2 regions of the Lysobacter capsici genome follow, and region 1 is predicted to be linked to the other one. Evidence: predicted binding sites of a transcription regulator. Region 1 holds the regulator's gene; the other holds the start of a gene.

Region 1 (7,483 bases):
CGTGCTCGACGGCAAGGACATCACCGCCGAGCCGATGTACGCGCGCGCCAAGTACGGCGTGGGTTATCTGCCGCAGGAACCCTCCGTGTTCCGCAAGCTCAGCGTCGCCGACAACCTGCGCTTGGTGCTGGAACTGCGCGACGACCTCGACCGCGCCGGCATCGAACGCGAACTGGGCAGCCTGATGGACGAACTGCAGGTGACCCATGTCGCCGACCAGCTCGGCGCCAGCCTGTCCGGCGGCGAACGCCGTCGTGTGGAAATCGCGCGCGCTTTGGCTGCACGCCCGCGCCTGATGCTGCTGGACGAACCCTTCGCCGGTGTCGACCCCATTTCGGTCGGCGAGATCCAGCGAATCGTGCGCCACCTCAAGAATCGTGGGATCGGTGTCCTCATCACCGACCACAACGTGCGCGAAACCTTGGGCATTTGCGATCGTGCGTATATCCTGAACGACGGCGGCGTGCTCGCGCAGGGGGCTCCGGACGCGCTGCTGGCCAATCCCGATGTCCGTCGCGTCTACCTGGGCGAAACGTTCCGCTTGTAACCTGTTGGTTGCCGGGCGCGTAACGACGCCCGCGACGCGCGACTCGGCCGCCGTCTCAGGTCGCCTATTCAGGTCGCGTCTGCAATCGATGATGAAGCCCCGCCTCCAAGCCTCACTCGGACAACAGCTGGTGATGACGCCGCAATTGCGGCAGGCGATCCGCCTGTTGCAATTGTCGGCCGTGGAACTGGAGGCCGAGCTCGCCACCGCCGTGGAAAGCAACCCGCTGCTCGACTGGACCGAGCCGTCCGCGGCCGAGGACGAGCCGCGCGTGGTCGTGCCCAGCGGCGAGGAAGGCGGCGGCAGCGAGGCCGGCAGCAGCACCGAGGCGCCGGTCGCCGAACCCGAGTGGACCCTGGACGACGGCGAGACCTGGTACGAACGGGTCGGCCCGTCCGATCACGACGAAGACTCGCCCGCGGCCGAACAGGTCGCCGACGCCGAGACCCTGCTCGATCACCTGCTGTGGCAATTGCACCTGAGCCCGCTGTCGCAGCGCGACCGCAGCATCGGCGTGGCGCTGATCGAGGCGATCGACGACGACGGTTACCTGCGCGAACCGCTCGACGCGATCGCCGCCTCGCTCGCGCCGGAGCTCAGTGTCGGCGAAGACGAAGTCGCCACCGTGTTGCATCAGGTGCAGCGCTTCGATCCGGTCGGCGTGGCCGCGCGTTCGCTCGGCGAATGCCTCAACCTGCAACTGGGCACCTTGCCCGACGACACGCCGGGCAAGGCGCTGGCCGCGCAGATCGCCAGCGGCCCGCTCGAGCGCCTGCCGCGCGTCGGCGTGGCCGGGCTGGCCAACGAACTCAAGCTCGACACCGCCCAGGTCGACACCGCGGTGCAGTTGCTGCGCTCGCTCGACCCGCGTCCGGGCGCGCAGATGGGCGCGATTTCCACCGACACCTACGTCACGCCCGACGTGGTGATCTGGCGTCAGCAGGGCCTGTGGCGGGTCGCCTTGTCGGATGCGATGCGTCCGCGCATTTCGATCCATCGCGGCTACGAAGGCATGATCCGCCACGCCAGCGCGTCCGACGCGAGTTACCTGCGCGGCCATCTGCAGGAAGCGCGCTGGCTGCTCAAAAGCCTGGAAGCGCGCGGCGATACCTTGCTGAAAGTGGCGCGCTGCCTGCTCAAGCAACAGGCCGCGTTCCTTGAATTCGGCGACAGCGCATTGCGGCCGCTGACCTTGCGCGAAGTCGCCAACGAAGTCGGCCTGCACGAATCCACGGTCTCGCGCGCGATCGCGCGCAAGTACGCGCGCACCCCGCGCGGCACCATGCCGCTGCGCGCGTTCTTCGCCTCGGGCATCGACACCGGGTCCGGCGGCGAAGCGTCCAGCACCGCGATCCAGGCGATGATCCGGCGCCTGATCGAAGCGGAGAATCCGCGCAAGCCGCTGTCCGACGCGCGCCTGGCCGAAACCTTGAAGGCCACCGGCGTGCCGGTCGCGCGCCGCACCGTCGCCAAGTACCGCGAAGCGATGAGCATTCCGTCCTCGCAAGATCGCGTGCGCATGGCCTGAGGCCACCGCGCGCGACCGTTTTCGCGCATCCCTAACGCCAACCCATCGGGATATCCCGCCGAGCGGGCCTTGCGTCTTTCGCGCTTGGCCGTTGTCGCGCGTGCGGCGAAAAACTGCGCAATCTTTATCCGCCAAGGGCTGCAGCGCTCACTCACCCGATCTCACCGGCCCCGCGCAAACCTCCGGCCTTGCCGACTTGAGCCATTGCGAAACTTTTACATCTCGTGGAAATACTTGGCCGATCAAGCATTTCCGCCCGGGATAAGACCAAAGGCCTAACCCAGCCCCTTGCGCCGCAGGCTCAGCATGCGATGCTGGACTCCCTGGTCGGTTATTCGCGGTCAGGGCGTCACCCGGTTCCGTTTCGGTCCGGCAAGACCGGTCGGAACACGTTTCTGCATTCACCCGCGACGTGAAGGAGGTCCCCGATGCGTATCGAAACCCACGGCCAGCAGATTGAAGTCACCGCTCCGCTGCGTGATTACGTTGAAACCAAGCTGGCCCGTCTGCAACGCCACTACGACCAACCCTTCGACGTGCGAATCCAGCTCAGCCTCGACAAGCCCGACCATCGAGCCGAAGCCACCGTCCTGATCGCCGGACGCACCCTGCACTGCGACGCCGCCACCATCGACATGTACGCCGCCATCGATCTGCTCGCCGACAAGCTCGACCGCGCATTGATGAAGCACAAGAGCAAGCAGGTCGATCACCATCGCGGCGAAAGCCTCGCCCGCAGCGGCGAATTCGGCTGACCCTTCCCGTCCTTCCGCGCCCGCTTTCCGCCAGCCACTCAAGCACACCGCCATGCCGCTTTACGAATTGTTGAGCGCACAGCGCGTTGTCATCCTGGAACACCCCGGCGATCGCAATGCAGTGCTTGATACCGCCGCGCATCTGCTTTGCGAAGGCCATCCACGGATGACCGCCGCGCTCAGCCAAGGCTTGCAGGAACGCGAAACACTGGCCAGTACCGCGATAGGCCATGGCGTGGCCATCCCACACGGCCGCACGCCGCTGTTCGAACACAGCCGTGCGGCCTTTTTGCGGCTCGCGCAACCGGTGGACTTCGGCGCGACCGACGGCCAGCCGGTGGACCTGGTGCTGGCGATGGCGGTGCCCGAGCATCACGTGCAGCAGCATCTGCAACTGCTGGCCGAACTGGCCGAACGCTTCGCCGACGAGGCGTTCCGCGACCGACTGCGCGCCGCGCCGGACTTGGCCGAGTTGAGTTATCGGTTGCTCGATTATTGCCGGCGCAGCGCGGCTTGAGTTGCAGGCAGCTCAACGCTCGACAAGATCGCCTCGTCCCCACCTGTCGACCCCCCCTTTGTAAAAGGGGGCCAAGGGGGATTCGCTTTGGGGCTGTCCTAGATAAGGGTTATAGCCCAACCCAGTCCCGCAGCGTGTTGAGCTGCTGACGGGGCGTCCCATAGTTGAAACGGAACTCGCACTCTTTCAGGAACAAGAAGAAATTCTTGCGCGGAATGCCGTTGTACTTGCGCAAGATCCGCTTGGACTGATTCCAGAAGTTCTCGATGCCATTGATGTGGTTCCCACGACGGGTCACGAACTCATGCCGGTGATTCACCCGGCGATGCTTGAAGCCCGACACATCCAGGATGTTGTAGCTGGCCAGGTGATCGGTGTAGACCACCGAATGGGCCAAAACCCGGGTTTTTAAGGCCGTCAGCAAGGTCTGGCTGCGGGTGTCGGCAATCGGCAAGGCATACACCTTGCCGTCGCGCTTGAGGATGCCGAACACGCAGACCTTGCCCGCGGCGCCTCGTCCTCGCTTGCCTTTACGCGCTCCGCCGAAGTAACTCTCGTCGCACTCGAAGACCGCCATTTCCGGCTCGACTTCGGCCATCTGAGCGGCAATGCATTGGCGCAGCTTGTGGAAGTACAGCGCAGCGGAGTTGCGATGAATTCCCACCAGGTCGGCCGCGGTACGGGCGGTCGCTTGGGCCACGAACAACTCGACCAGCCTGAGTTGGTCTTTTTTCCTTATCCGACAGCGACTTATCGCCATTTCTCATCCTAGATCGAATTCTTATCTAGGACAGCCCCTTTGCTTTTGCACTTGCCCGGCGACTGTTCGAAGAGCAAAAGCGAATCCCCCGCGCTGAGGAACCGCTCGACTTCGAACCTGCGCCGGGCGCTCGCCCCCTTTTACAAAGTGGGCATGAGTAGCGCGCACGAGCGGCGAAGCGTTGGCGTGCATCGCAGCGCGAAATGACGTACCGGTTCTTCTTCCTGCCACCAAATCGCTTCGCCCCCGCCTACCGATTCCCCCCTTTGAAAAAGGGGGGCCAGGGGGGATTTGCTTTTGCTTTTGCTTTTGCTTTTGCTTTTGCTTTTGCTTTTGCTTTTGCTCTTGCTTAGCCACTCACCCGAAAGCAAAAGCGAATCCCCCGCGCTGAGGTATCGACTCGACTTCGCCCCCCGGGCGCTCGCCCCCCCCCCTTTTACAAAGTGGGCAGCGCTAACGCATACGGGCAGCGCCCCAGTGCGACACCACCGCCCTTTGCTCGTAAACTTCCCCCATGAGCAAAAGCATCCGTGCAGGCGAACTGTTCGAACAGCAGCGCGACCGCCTGGCGCTGCGCTGGTTGGCCGGCCAACGCGGCGACGGGCGGCTGGTCGAGGCGGTTAATACGGTCGCGCGACGGCCGTCGCTGGCCGGTTATCTCAATGCGATCTACCCGAACAAGGTCCAGATCCTCGGCACCGAGGAGCTGACCTGGCTCGACGGGCTGGATTCGCGGCTGCGCTGGGAAACGATCGAGAAGATCATCCAGTTCCGGCCGCTGGCGCTGGTCATCAGCAAGGACCAGCCCTGCCCCGAGGACCTGCGCATCGCCGCGGAGGAAACCGACACGCCGCTGTGGGTGTCGCCGCGGCGCGGCCACGAGCTGCTCAATCACCTGCAATACCACCTGGCCCGTGCGCTGGCGCCACAGATCACCCTGCATGGCGTGTTCATGGAGATCTATTCGATCGGGGTGCTGATCACCGGCGAATCGGGATCGGGCAAGAGCGAACTGGCGCTGGAATTGGTGACGCGCGGGCATCGCCTCGTCGCCGACGACGCGCCCGAATTCACCCAGATCGCCCCCGACGTGCTCGACGGCACCTGCCCGGACATGCTGCAGGACCTGCTGGAAGTTCGCGGCCTGGGCGTGCTCAATATCCGCCAGATGTTCGGCGACACCGCGGTCAAGAACAACAAGTACCTGCGCCTGATCGTGCACCTGACCAAGCCGATGAGCGAACCGAAACCGGCCGGCATGGAGCGCCTCACCGGCGACAGCGGCCTGCGCCGGGTGCTCGATCTGGATGTGCCGATGATCACCCTGCCGGTCATGCCCGGCCGCAACCTCGCGGTGTTGACCGAAGCGGCCACGCGCCTGCACAGCCTGCGCATGAAAGGGCTCGACCCGGCCGCGGCCTTCATCGCACGGCACAGCAACTTCCTGGAGCGCGGCGAATCGTGAGCACGACCTCATCCCATGGCGCCGGTCCGCACGCGCCGACCGAACCGCAGCAGCGCGAGTCCGACGCGCTCGAACCCAGCCTGCTCGAACCGAGCATGTTCACCCTGGTGATCGTCAGCGGCATGTCCGGCTCGGGCAAGTCGGTGGCGCTCAACACCTTCGAGGACCTGGGCTTCTACTGCGTCGACAATCTGCCCGCCGAGTTGCTGCCGCAGTTCGTGCAGAACGTGATCAAGGCCGAGGACGGCATGCCGACCAAGCTCGCGGTCGGCATCGACGTGCGCAACCGCCACAGCGATCTGGCGAATATTCCCGAGTGGTTGTCGGCGGTCGGCGCGCTCGGCGCGGACCCGAAGCTGGTGTATTTCGAATCCAGCGACGCGGTGCTGCTCAAGCGCTACGCCGACACCCGCCGGCGCCATCCGCTGAGCCAGTTCGGACTGGCCCTGGCCGATGCGATCTCGCTCGAACGCCAGGTGCTCAAGCCGCTGCGACAGATCGCCGATGCGATCGTCGACACCAGCGAGCTCAACATCCATCAGCTGCGCCGCCACGTCATCACCGAATTCGGCCTCGGCGGCGAAGCGGGCATGTCGCTGCTGTTCGAATCCTTCGCCTACCGCCGCGGCGTGCCGGCCGATGCGGACTTCGTGTTCGACGCGCGGGCGTTGCCCAATCCGCACTGGAATCCGGCGCTGCGCCCGCTGTCGGGCCGCGACGGCGGCGTGCGCGACTACATGGAAGCGCAGGCCGACGTGAATCTGTACGTCGAGCAGATCAGCCAGTTCCTCGACACCTGGCTGCCGCGCCTGCAGGCCGACAGCACCCGCAGCTACGCGACCATCGCCTTCGGCTGCACCGGCGGCCGCCATCGCTCGGTGTATCTGGCCGAACGCCTGGCCGAGCACGCGCGCACGCGCGGCTGGAACGAAGTCGCGGTGCATCATCGCGAGCTGGATTGAGGTCAGGCGCAATCGCGCTGCCGCGATCGCGCTGTCTGCCCCATCGAGCGGATCACGCATATCGCCTGCACGGCGATGCGCGTAGTCATGCACGAACACGACGCCGGACTGAACCATCCGTAAGCCGGTTCGCGCATCGCACGGCTCGACTTACGAAATTTTCCCATCGCCATGCCGCGATGCTTGCATCCGTCCACGTAGGGTCGAATCGCACGGAGACCAATCTCCGGCCTTCCACCGCTACGGAGCCGCGACATGAACCCCATGACCCGCAGCCTCAGCCAGACACTGAGACCGCTACTGAGCCCCATGCTGCTCGCCGTTGCGACGCTGAGCCTGAGTGCGACCGCGTTCGCGCAGCACAGCCCGACCACCCCGCCCGGCACGTCGATGCAGCGCACCGAGCCGCCGGTCAACGACCAGCGCGGCGACAGCCGCACCCCGCCGGCGCCCAACGATGCGATCGGCCCGGCCACCTTCGCCGAACTCGACGCCAACGGCGACGGCAAGATCAGCCGCGACGAAGCCGCGCTCGACGCGCGCCTGGCCGCCAATTTCTCGATCCACGATCTCAACGGCGACGGCGCGCTGTCGCAGACCGAGTACCAGGCCGGGCAGAGCAAGCCGACCGAGCGCGGCAAGGTGGTCGACGAAAAATAAACCCGCGTCGTAAACCTGCCGCGACGCCCCGTCTCCCACACAGCGCTGATCCGATCAGCAAAGGATTCCGATGAACATTCCCATGCCCCGTCCACGCCCGCTCGCCGCGATCTTGAGCGCGTTGCTCGCCGCCGGATTGCTGAGCGCCTGCAACAAGCCCGCCGAGCCGACCGCCGCCGGCCCGGCCCCGAGCGACACGACGGCTCCGGCCACCACGCCGCCGGCCGACACCCCGCCGCCGGGCGAACTGCCGCCACCGGCCGACACCCCGCCCAACGACATGCCGCCG
Region 2 (7,483 bases), 1.3 Mb from region 1:
CGTGGCCGGCGCTGGTCGCCAGCGGCGGCGCGATCGTCAACATCGCCGGCATCGGCGGACGCACCGGCAATGCCGAGTTCGCGATCGGCGGTTCGGTCAACGCCGCGTTGCTGAATCTGACCAAGGCGCTGGCCGATCGCGGCGTCGCCGACGGCGTGCGGGTCAACGCGGTCAATCCCAGTTCGATCGCGACCGAGCGCACCCAGGTGCGGATCGACGCGCTCGCCCGCGAGCGCTCGCTCGATCCGGCCCAGGCCGCGCAGGAACTGGCGCGCAAACTCGGCGTGGCGCGCTTCGGCGAACCGGCCGAAATCGCCCGGGTGGTGGCCTTCCTCGTCTCCGACGCGGCCAGTTACATGCAAGGCGCGATCGTCGATGTCGACGGCGGCCAGACCCGCACGCTGTAACCGTCGATGCCGCGGCCGCGCTGCGCGCCAGCCACCTGATCGCGCACGGAACCGCCGCCGCGCTGGATTAGAATCGACGCCATCGACGAGGAAACCGGCGCAATGGACGACAACCAGAACCCTTACCACGCGCCGCAGGCGCAAGTGCGCCGGGCCGAGCGCGTCGCCCAGTTGGTCACCGCCAGCCGCGGCCAGCGTTTCATCAATTACCTGATCGACACCCTGGCCTGCTACGCGGTGATGTTCGCGGCGATGGTGGTCTACGTCGGCATCGGCGGCGAAGCGGTGGTGACCGCGATGCAGGAACCCGATCCGCTTCGCAACGTGCTGATCAGCGTGACGATGATCCTGGTGTATTACGTGCCGTTGGAAGGCATGTTCGGGATCACCCTGGGCAAACTGGTCACCGGCACCCGCGTGGTCGACGAACAGGGCCGTCCGCCGAGCTGGGGCCAGGTGCTCGGCCGCACCGCCGCCCGGCTGATCCCGTTCGAAGCGTTCTCGCTGCTGTTCTCGCGCGACGAGCGCATCTCCGGCTGGCACGATCGCCTGCCCAAGACCCTGGTCGTGCGCAGCCGCTGAGCGGCGTGTGCCGCCGCGTGTCGGCGGCGGCACGCAGTCGGTCCGATGGCCGCCAACGCCCCTTCGACGCCGCCGGTTTTGCGCGTATAACGCTGTCTGCATGGACCGATGAGCGGCTGTTCGCCGAGGGGCTTCGGTTCGCCTCCCGAGCCATCCCATCCGCGTAAACGGCCCGCGTACAGCAAGGAGAGCGACGCTTGAACGACAACCACAATCCTTACCAAGTGGTCCCGCGCAGCGTCGATCCGTACGCGGCGCCGGTCTCGCCGGTCGTCCACGAGGTCGAACTCGAGCCGGCCGGGCTGGGCCTGCGCTTTCTCAACTACCTCATCGATTCGCTGGTGTTCGGTTTCGTCTACGGCTTCGTGCTGGGCCTGCTCCACGCAGCCCCGCGCGACCCGATCGCCTATATGTTCCTCAGCATCGGCGCGACCATCGCGTACTACACGATCATGGAAGGCGCGTTCGGCGTCACCCTGGGCAAACTCGCCACCGGCACCCGCGTGGTCGACGAAGACGGCAACCCGCCCAGCCCGGGAAAGGCCATGATCCGCTCGCTGTGCCGGTTCATTCCGTTCGAACCGTTCTCGCTGCTGTTCTCGGGCGAACGCCGCAGCGGCTGGCACGACAGTCTGGCCGGCACCTTGGTGGTGAAGAAAACCTGAGCTCGCACGCGCGGCGGCAAGCGCCGACAATGCGCCCGTTCGATCCGCCCCGAGAGCTCAGATGCTGGAAAATCCTTACCGCGCACCCCACACGCCCGTGGTCGATACCGCTGCGACGCAGTTGCCGGTCTCGGCCGAACGCTGGCGCAGGCTGCTGACCTTCGTGGTCGATTATTTCCTGATCAACCTGCTCATCTTTTCGATCGAGTACGCGCTGTTGTCGTGGCTGGTGGGGCCCGGACAAATGGTTGTCAACCGCCCGGCCGCGTACACGCTGATGACGTTGTTCGTGGGCGCGTCGATCTACTACATCCCGCAGGAAGCGCTGTGGGGCGTGACCATCGGCAAGCTGCTGACGGGAACCCGGGTGGTCGACGAACACGGCCGCCCCCCGGGGTGGCGCAAGGTCATCAAGCGCACCGTGGGCCGGTTCATTCCGTTCGATGCGCTGGCGGTGTTGTTGACCGCCAAGCGTCGTGGGTTCCACGACGCCTGGCCGAACACCTACGTGGTGCGTCGCCGCTGAGGACCCGGGCGGCGAGGTTGAGCGACAGACCGCGCCGACGCGTTCGCGCGGGCTCAGTGGCTCGGCGGCGGCACCAGCTCGCTCTCGACCACCATGTCCAGCACATACGCCACCGACGGCGCGTCGGCCGGCGGATTCTTGATCTGGAACTTCTTCACCCGCACCACGTTGCGCACGCCGGCTTCGTGCTTGTAGCCCTCGATGTCCTGGTACAGGAAATGCCATTCGTTGCCGGGCTTGAGCGCCACGCCGTTGGCGTCGTAGCCGCGCTCGCGCACCCACAGGCACTGGTGATCGCGGATCAGCGGATGCGGGCAGGCGCGGCGCTGCGCGTCGACTTCCAGGAACACGGTCGCGCCGGCGCCGCCGTAGCGGGTTTCCGCGGTCGCTTCGCCGCTGAGGTTCAAGGTGTCGCCCGAGGCGGTGGTCAGGCGCAAACGCGGCTGCGGTGCATCGCCTTCGATCGCGAAGGTGTTGCGGCCTTGCAACTGCTGCGAGATCGCCGTGTCCATCTGCATCAGGCGCGGGTCCTGGCAGGCCATCAAGGTGGTCTGGAATTCCTTCACGTCCAACTGCGCGCCCTTGATCGCGTACTGCGCGCCGACGTGATTGCAGCCGCCCGACACGCCGAGCCGATCTTTGACGAAGCTCAGGGTGAGCGCGTACTTGCCTTCGCGCTGCAGCACCGCGATCGGCTTGCCGGCTTTGTCGGTCGCCGTCTCCACCGTCCAGCGGTAGCCGCCCAGGTCGATCGAACCGTTCGAGGCGGTGGCGGCGGGCGAAGCCGATTCGCTGGGCATGGCGGCGTCCTTGGCGTTGGCATCGCGGTTGTGCGACGGCGCGGCGCAGGCGGCGAGCAGCGCGGTCGACAAGGCGGCGGCCCACAGGGCGGCCGGGCGGCGAGGAGAGAGGCGCGAGGTAGTCATGGGCGGGGATGATCCGTGCTGCGTTGCGAAGACTGGATCAACGGACCGGAACCGGCGATGGGGTCAGCAGCGGGGTCGAGCGCATTCAGCCGCGAGCCAGCGCGAAGTGAACTGCGATGCGGCGCGCGTCATGGCGCCGACGCAGGTCACGACTCGCGCGGCTTGGCGAATTTCTCGGCCAGTTCGCGCTTTGCGCGTTCCAGGTCCAGGCCCGTTTCGGCCGCGGCATCCTCCGCGCTGTCTTCGCCGTCGAGCTCGCCCTCATCGGCCAGCACATCGTCCAGATGCGCGAGCAACTGCACGACATCGACCACCGCGCTTTGCATGCGCTCGTTCGGAAACACGCCCACCACCACGCCGGCCTCGATCATCGACGCGGCGGCGCGCTCGCGCCATACGCTCAACTCGCGTTCGGCCGGCGCGTAGGCCTGCAACTGCGGCGCGCGCACGAGCGAGGCGCGCGCGGTCGCCGCCGAAGGCCAGGCCGGCAACAGCTCCTGGCCGTCTTCGTCGAACAAGGTCAGCACGAATTCGCCCGACACCGCGACCCAGAACTTGCCGGTGCGCGCGACCGACTCCAGGAACGCGGCGTAGCGCTCGGCGCCGGACAACTGCACGTAGTCGAGCAACTGCTGTTCGGCGAGGCGGTCTTGTTCGTTCATCGATGCGATTCCGATGCGGGGATCAAAGGCGCCGCGCTCAGCTGCCCGAGGGCATCAGCAGCAACAGGGCCGCGCCGAACGCGACGCGGTAGACCGCGAACGCGGTGAAGCGATGGCTCTGGATATACCGCAACAGCCACTTCACCGCGATGAAGGCGGTCACCGCCGAGGCGACGAAGGCCACCGCCAGCGCGTTCCAGTCTTCATTGGCCGCGGCCGGCGTGCCGATCACGTGCATCAGCTCGTAGCCGCTGGCCGCGAACATGGTCGGGATGCCGACCAGGAACGCGAACTCGGTCGCCGCCGCGCGGCTGGTGGTGCCGGCGAGCAGGGCGATGAAAATCGTCGCGGCCGAACGCGAGGTGCCCGGGAACACCCCGGCCACGACCTGGGCGATGCCGACCAGCGCCGCCACGGTCCAGGTGATCTCGCTGCGCTCGCCCAGGGCGGCGGCGCGCTTGGCGGCGAAATGCTCGGCCGCGACCATCCACACGCCGCCCAGCACCAGCGCCCAGGCGATCGGGGTGACGTGATCGGGCAAGGTGAAACCGGCCTTCTTGACCGCGATGCCGAGCACCGCGGTCAGGCCGAAGGCCAGGCCGAGCTTGAGCAGGTAGTCGAGGTTGTCGCGCTGGGTGAAACCGGTCGCCAGTCCCCACAGCCGCTTCCAGTAGATCACCACCACCGCCAGGATCGCGCCGGCCTGGATCGAGATGTTGAACAGGTCCGAGCGGTGGCCGAGCCAGTGCTGGGCGATCAGCAGGTGGCCGGTGCTGGAGATCGGCAGGAATTCGGTGATGCCTTCGATGATGCCCAGAAGCAGGGCGGCTAGCAGGTCGGTCATTGGGGGAGGCGGGAATCGGGAATGGGGAGTCGGGAATCGGCGTAGTCGCGGGCGACTTCGCGGGGCGGGTCAGGATAGCCGAAAGATGGATCGCACTAAATTGGTGCCAATCAAGTGGGAAGTGATCCAAAAAGGTGCAATGCTGCGACGCGGGATAAACAAATCACTTTTTTATCAGTTAGTTAGGAATAAATAAAAGTTGGCACGCCGCTTGCTTATACCCAATGCAGGCGGCACCAACGCCCTCGCGTTGCACGATTCCCCCTTCCCGACTCCCAATACCGGAACAACCATGTCCCTCGAACACGTCGAAAAGCTCGTCAAGGACCACAAGGTCGAATTCATCGATCTGCGTTTCACCGACATGCGTGGCGTCCAGCACCACGTGACCTTCCCCAAGTCGATCGTCGAGCCGGCGCTGTTCGAAGACGGCAAGATGTTCGACGGCTCCTCGATCAGCGGCTGGAAGGGCATCAACGAGTCGGACATGATCCTGCTGCCCGACGCCTCGACCGCGTTCCTGGACCCGTTCACCGCCGATCCGACGATCGTGCTGACCTGCGACATCCTCGACCCGGCCACCATGCAGGCCTACACGCGCGATCCGCGCGGCGTCGCCAAGCGCGCCGAGGCCTACCTGAAGTCCAGCGGCATCGCCGAACAGGCGTTCTTCGGTCCGGAACCGGAATTCTTCATCTTCGACTCGGTGCGTTACGCCAATGAGATGGGCCACACCTTCTTCCATATCGATTCGGAAGAAGCCGCGTGGAACTCGGGCAAGGAATACGAAGGCGGCAACAGCGGCTACCGTCCCGGCGTGAAGGGCGGCTATTTCCCGGTCGCCCCGCTCGACTCGCTGCACGACATCCGCGCCGAGATGTGCAAGACGCTGGAGCAGGTCGGCATCGAAGTCGAAGTGCATCACCACGAAGTCGCCAACGCCGGCCAGTGCGAGATCGGCACCAAGTTCAACTCGCTGGTCGCCAAGGCCGACGAACTGCTGACGATGAAGTACGTCATCAAGAACGTCGCCCACCGCAACGGCAAGACCGCGACCTTCATGCCCAAGCCGATCGTCGGCGACAACGGCAGCGGCATGCACGTGCACCAGTCGCTGGCCAAGGCTGGCGTCAACCTGTTCTCCGGCGACGGCTACGGCGGTCTGTCGCAGATGGCGCTGTGGTACATCGGCGGCGTGTTCAAGCACGCGCGCGCGATCAACGCGTTCACCAACTCGGGCACCAACAGCTACAAGCGTCTGGTCCCGGGCTTCGAAGCGCCGGTGATGCTGGCCTATTCGGCGCGCAACCGTTCGGCGAGCTGCCGCATTCCGTACGTGGCCAACCCGAAGGCGCGCCGCATCGAAATGCGCTTCCCCGATCCGATCCAGTCGGGTTACCTGACCTTCGCCGCGCTGATGATGGCCGGCCTGGACGGCATCAAGAACCAGATCGACCCGGGCGCGCCGAGCGACAAGGACCTGTACGACCTGCCGCCGGAAGAGGAGAAGGGCATTCCGACCGTCTGCCATTCACTCGACCAGGCGCTGGAAGCCTTGGACAAGGATCGCGAGTTCCTCAAGGCCGGCGGCGTGTTCACCGACGACTTCATCGACGGCTACATCGCGCTGAAGATGCAGGAAGTGACCAAGTTCCGCGCTGCGACGCACCCGCTTGAGTACCAGATGTACTACGCAGTCTGATCGCATGAATCACTTCGCCTTCCCGCCACCCGCCTGCCGTCCCGATCGCCCGCGCCGCTTCGATGCGGCGCGGCGGGACGCCACGCGGCGGCGCGAGACGGCGATGCGCGACATGCGATGAACCAGCACACGGCCCGGGGCTAACGCTCCGGGCCGTGTCGCTTCCAGGGACGAAAACTTCCACCACGGGCGACGCCACGCGCCCACCGCGCACGACGACGCGCTTCGGCCGCCGTCGCGGGATCGTGTTTGCCTGAAAAACCCGCGACACGAAACGCAAAGCACTTCGGCAAGGCAAGCAAGACGACAAAAACGAGACACGTCCCAAGCACCCGCGCGAACCAGGAACACGACCCAAGCCACTGAGAGCCCAAGCCGTTCCCGCGCGCACGACCACCGCATCGACCACCACGCACACGCAGGAGGACACATCCAAGACGCAGGCGCGGACCGCAGAGTCCGACCGCGCGTCCAGCTCCGGTTCGAGCCAGGCACGAATCGCAGCGCAACATCGCAGCAATGACCGGGGAGGGGCCACCGCTTATGAGGAGCCTGCGTCATGTCGTCTCATCTCAAGACTGAATACGCTTATGCCGTCGCCAAGGCGACCACGGGCGTCAATGCCGAATCCGTCGGCGCGAATCCCGCTGGCCTGACCGTCATCGGATTCAAGGCCGCGCTCGTTGCCGCGCTCGCGCTGTCCGCCATCGCGGCCGGCAACGCGCAAGCCGGCACCACCGGTTCGATCAGCCTGACTTCGGACTACCTCTTCCGCGGGGTCTCGCAGACCAACCAAGAGCTTGCTCTGCAAGGCGGTATCGAATATGCGCACGACAGCGGTTTCTACGTCGGCGCCTGGGGAAGCAACATCAGCTGGCTGTCCGACACGGTCGTCGTCGGCGACGACATCTCCAGCAGCCTGGAACTCGACGGCTATCTGGGCTATCGCGGCAAGGCCGGCGAGATCTTCTCCTACGACGTCGGCGTGCTGACCTACTACTACCCCGGCGATTACCCCGGCGGCTTCAACAGCCCCAACACCACCGAGATCTACCTGGGCGGCACGCTTGCGCCCAGCGACACGGTGTCGGTTGGACTCAAGTACTCGTATTCGGTCACCGACTTGTTCGGCTATGCCGATTCCGACGGCAGCGGCTACCTCGACGCGA

What was found. The regulator sigma-54, encoded in region 1, starts transcription at its own class of promoters, with help from an activator protein. The targets are predictions, from matches to a motif close to TGGCACGNGCNTTGC.
Region 2: glnA (type I glutamate--ammonia ligase) is a predicted target of sigma-54. The motif match lies at 4,813-4,827, and genes of this name have one in related genera.

Annotation. Positions count from the first base shown of each region.
Region 1 is NZ_CP076103.1:1,505,367-1,512,849, reverse strand. It holds gene lptB (LPS export ABC transporter ATP-binding protein) at 1-547, shown strand, start outside; gene KME82_RS06125 (RNA polymerase factor sigma-54) at 639-2,075, shown strand; gene hpf (ribosome hibernation-promoting factor, HPF/YfiA family) at 2,504-2,830, shown strand; gene KME82_RS06115 (PTS sugar transporter subunit IIA) at 2,883-3,347, shown strand; gene KME82_RS06110 (IS1595 family transposase) at 3,457-4,107, opposite strand; gene hprK (HPr(Ser) kinase/phosphatase) at 4,622-5,572, shown strand; gene rapZ (RNase adapter RapZ) at 5,668-6,534, shown strand; gene KME82_RS06095 (hypothetical protein) at 6,790-7,194, shown strand; gene KME82_RS06090 (hypothetical protein) at 7,277-7,483, shown strand, end outside.
Region 2 is NZ_CP076103.1:210,329-217,811, forward strand. It holds gene KME82_RS00845 (SDR family oxidoreductase) at 1-407, shown strand, start outside; gene KME82_RS00850 (RDD family protein) at 510-989, shown strand; gene KME82_RS00855 (RDD family protein) at 1,187-1,654, shown strand; gene KME82_RS00860 (RDD family protein) at 1,716-2,180, shown strand; gene KME82_RS00865 (META and DUF4377 domain-containing protein) at 2,234-3,106, opposite strand; gene KME82_RS00870 (DUF2750 domain-containing protein) at 3,253-3,768, opposite strand; gene KME82_RS00875 (undecaprenyl-diphosphate phosphatase) at 3,806-4,612, opposite strand; gene glnA (type I glutamate--ammonia ligase) at 4,905-6,314, shown strand; gene KME82_RS00885 (TorF family putative porin) at 6,874-7,483, shown strand, end outside.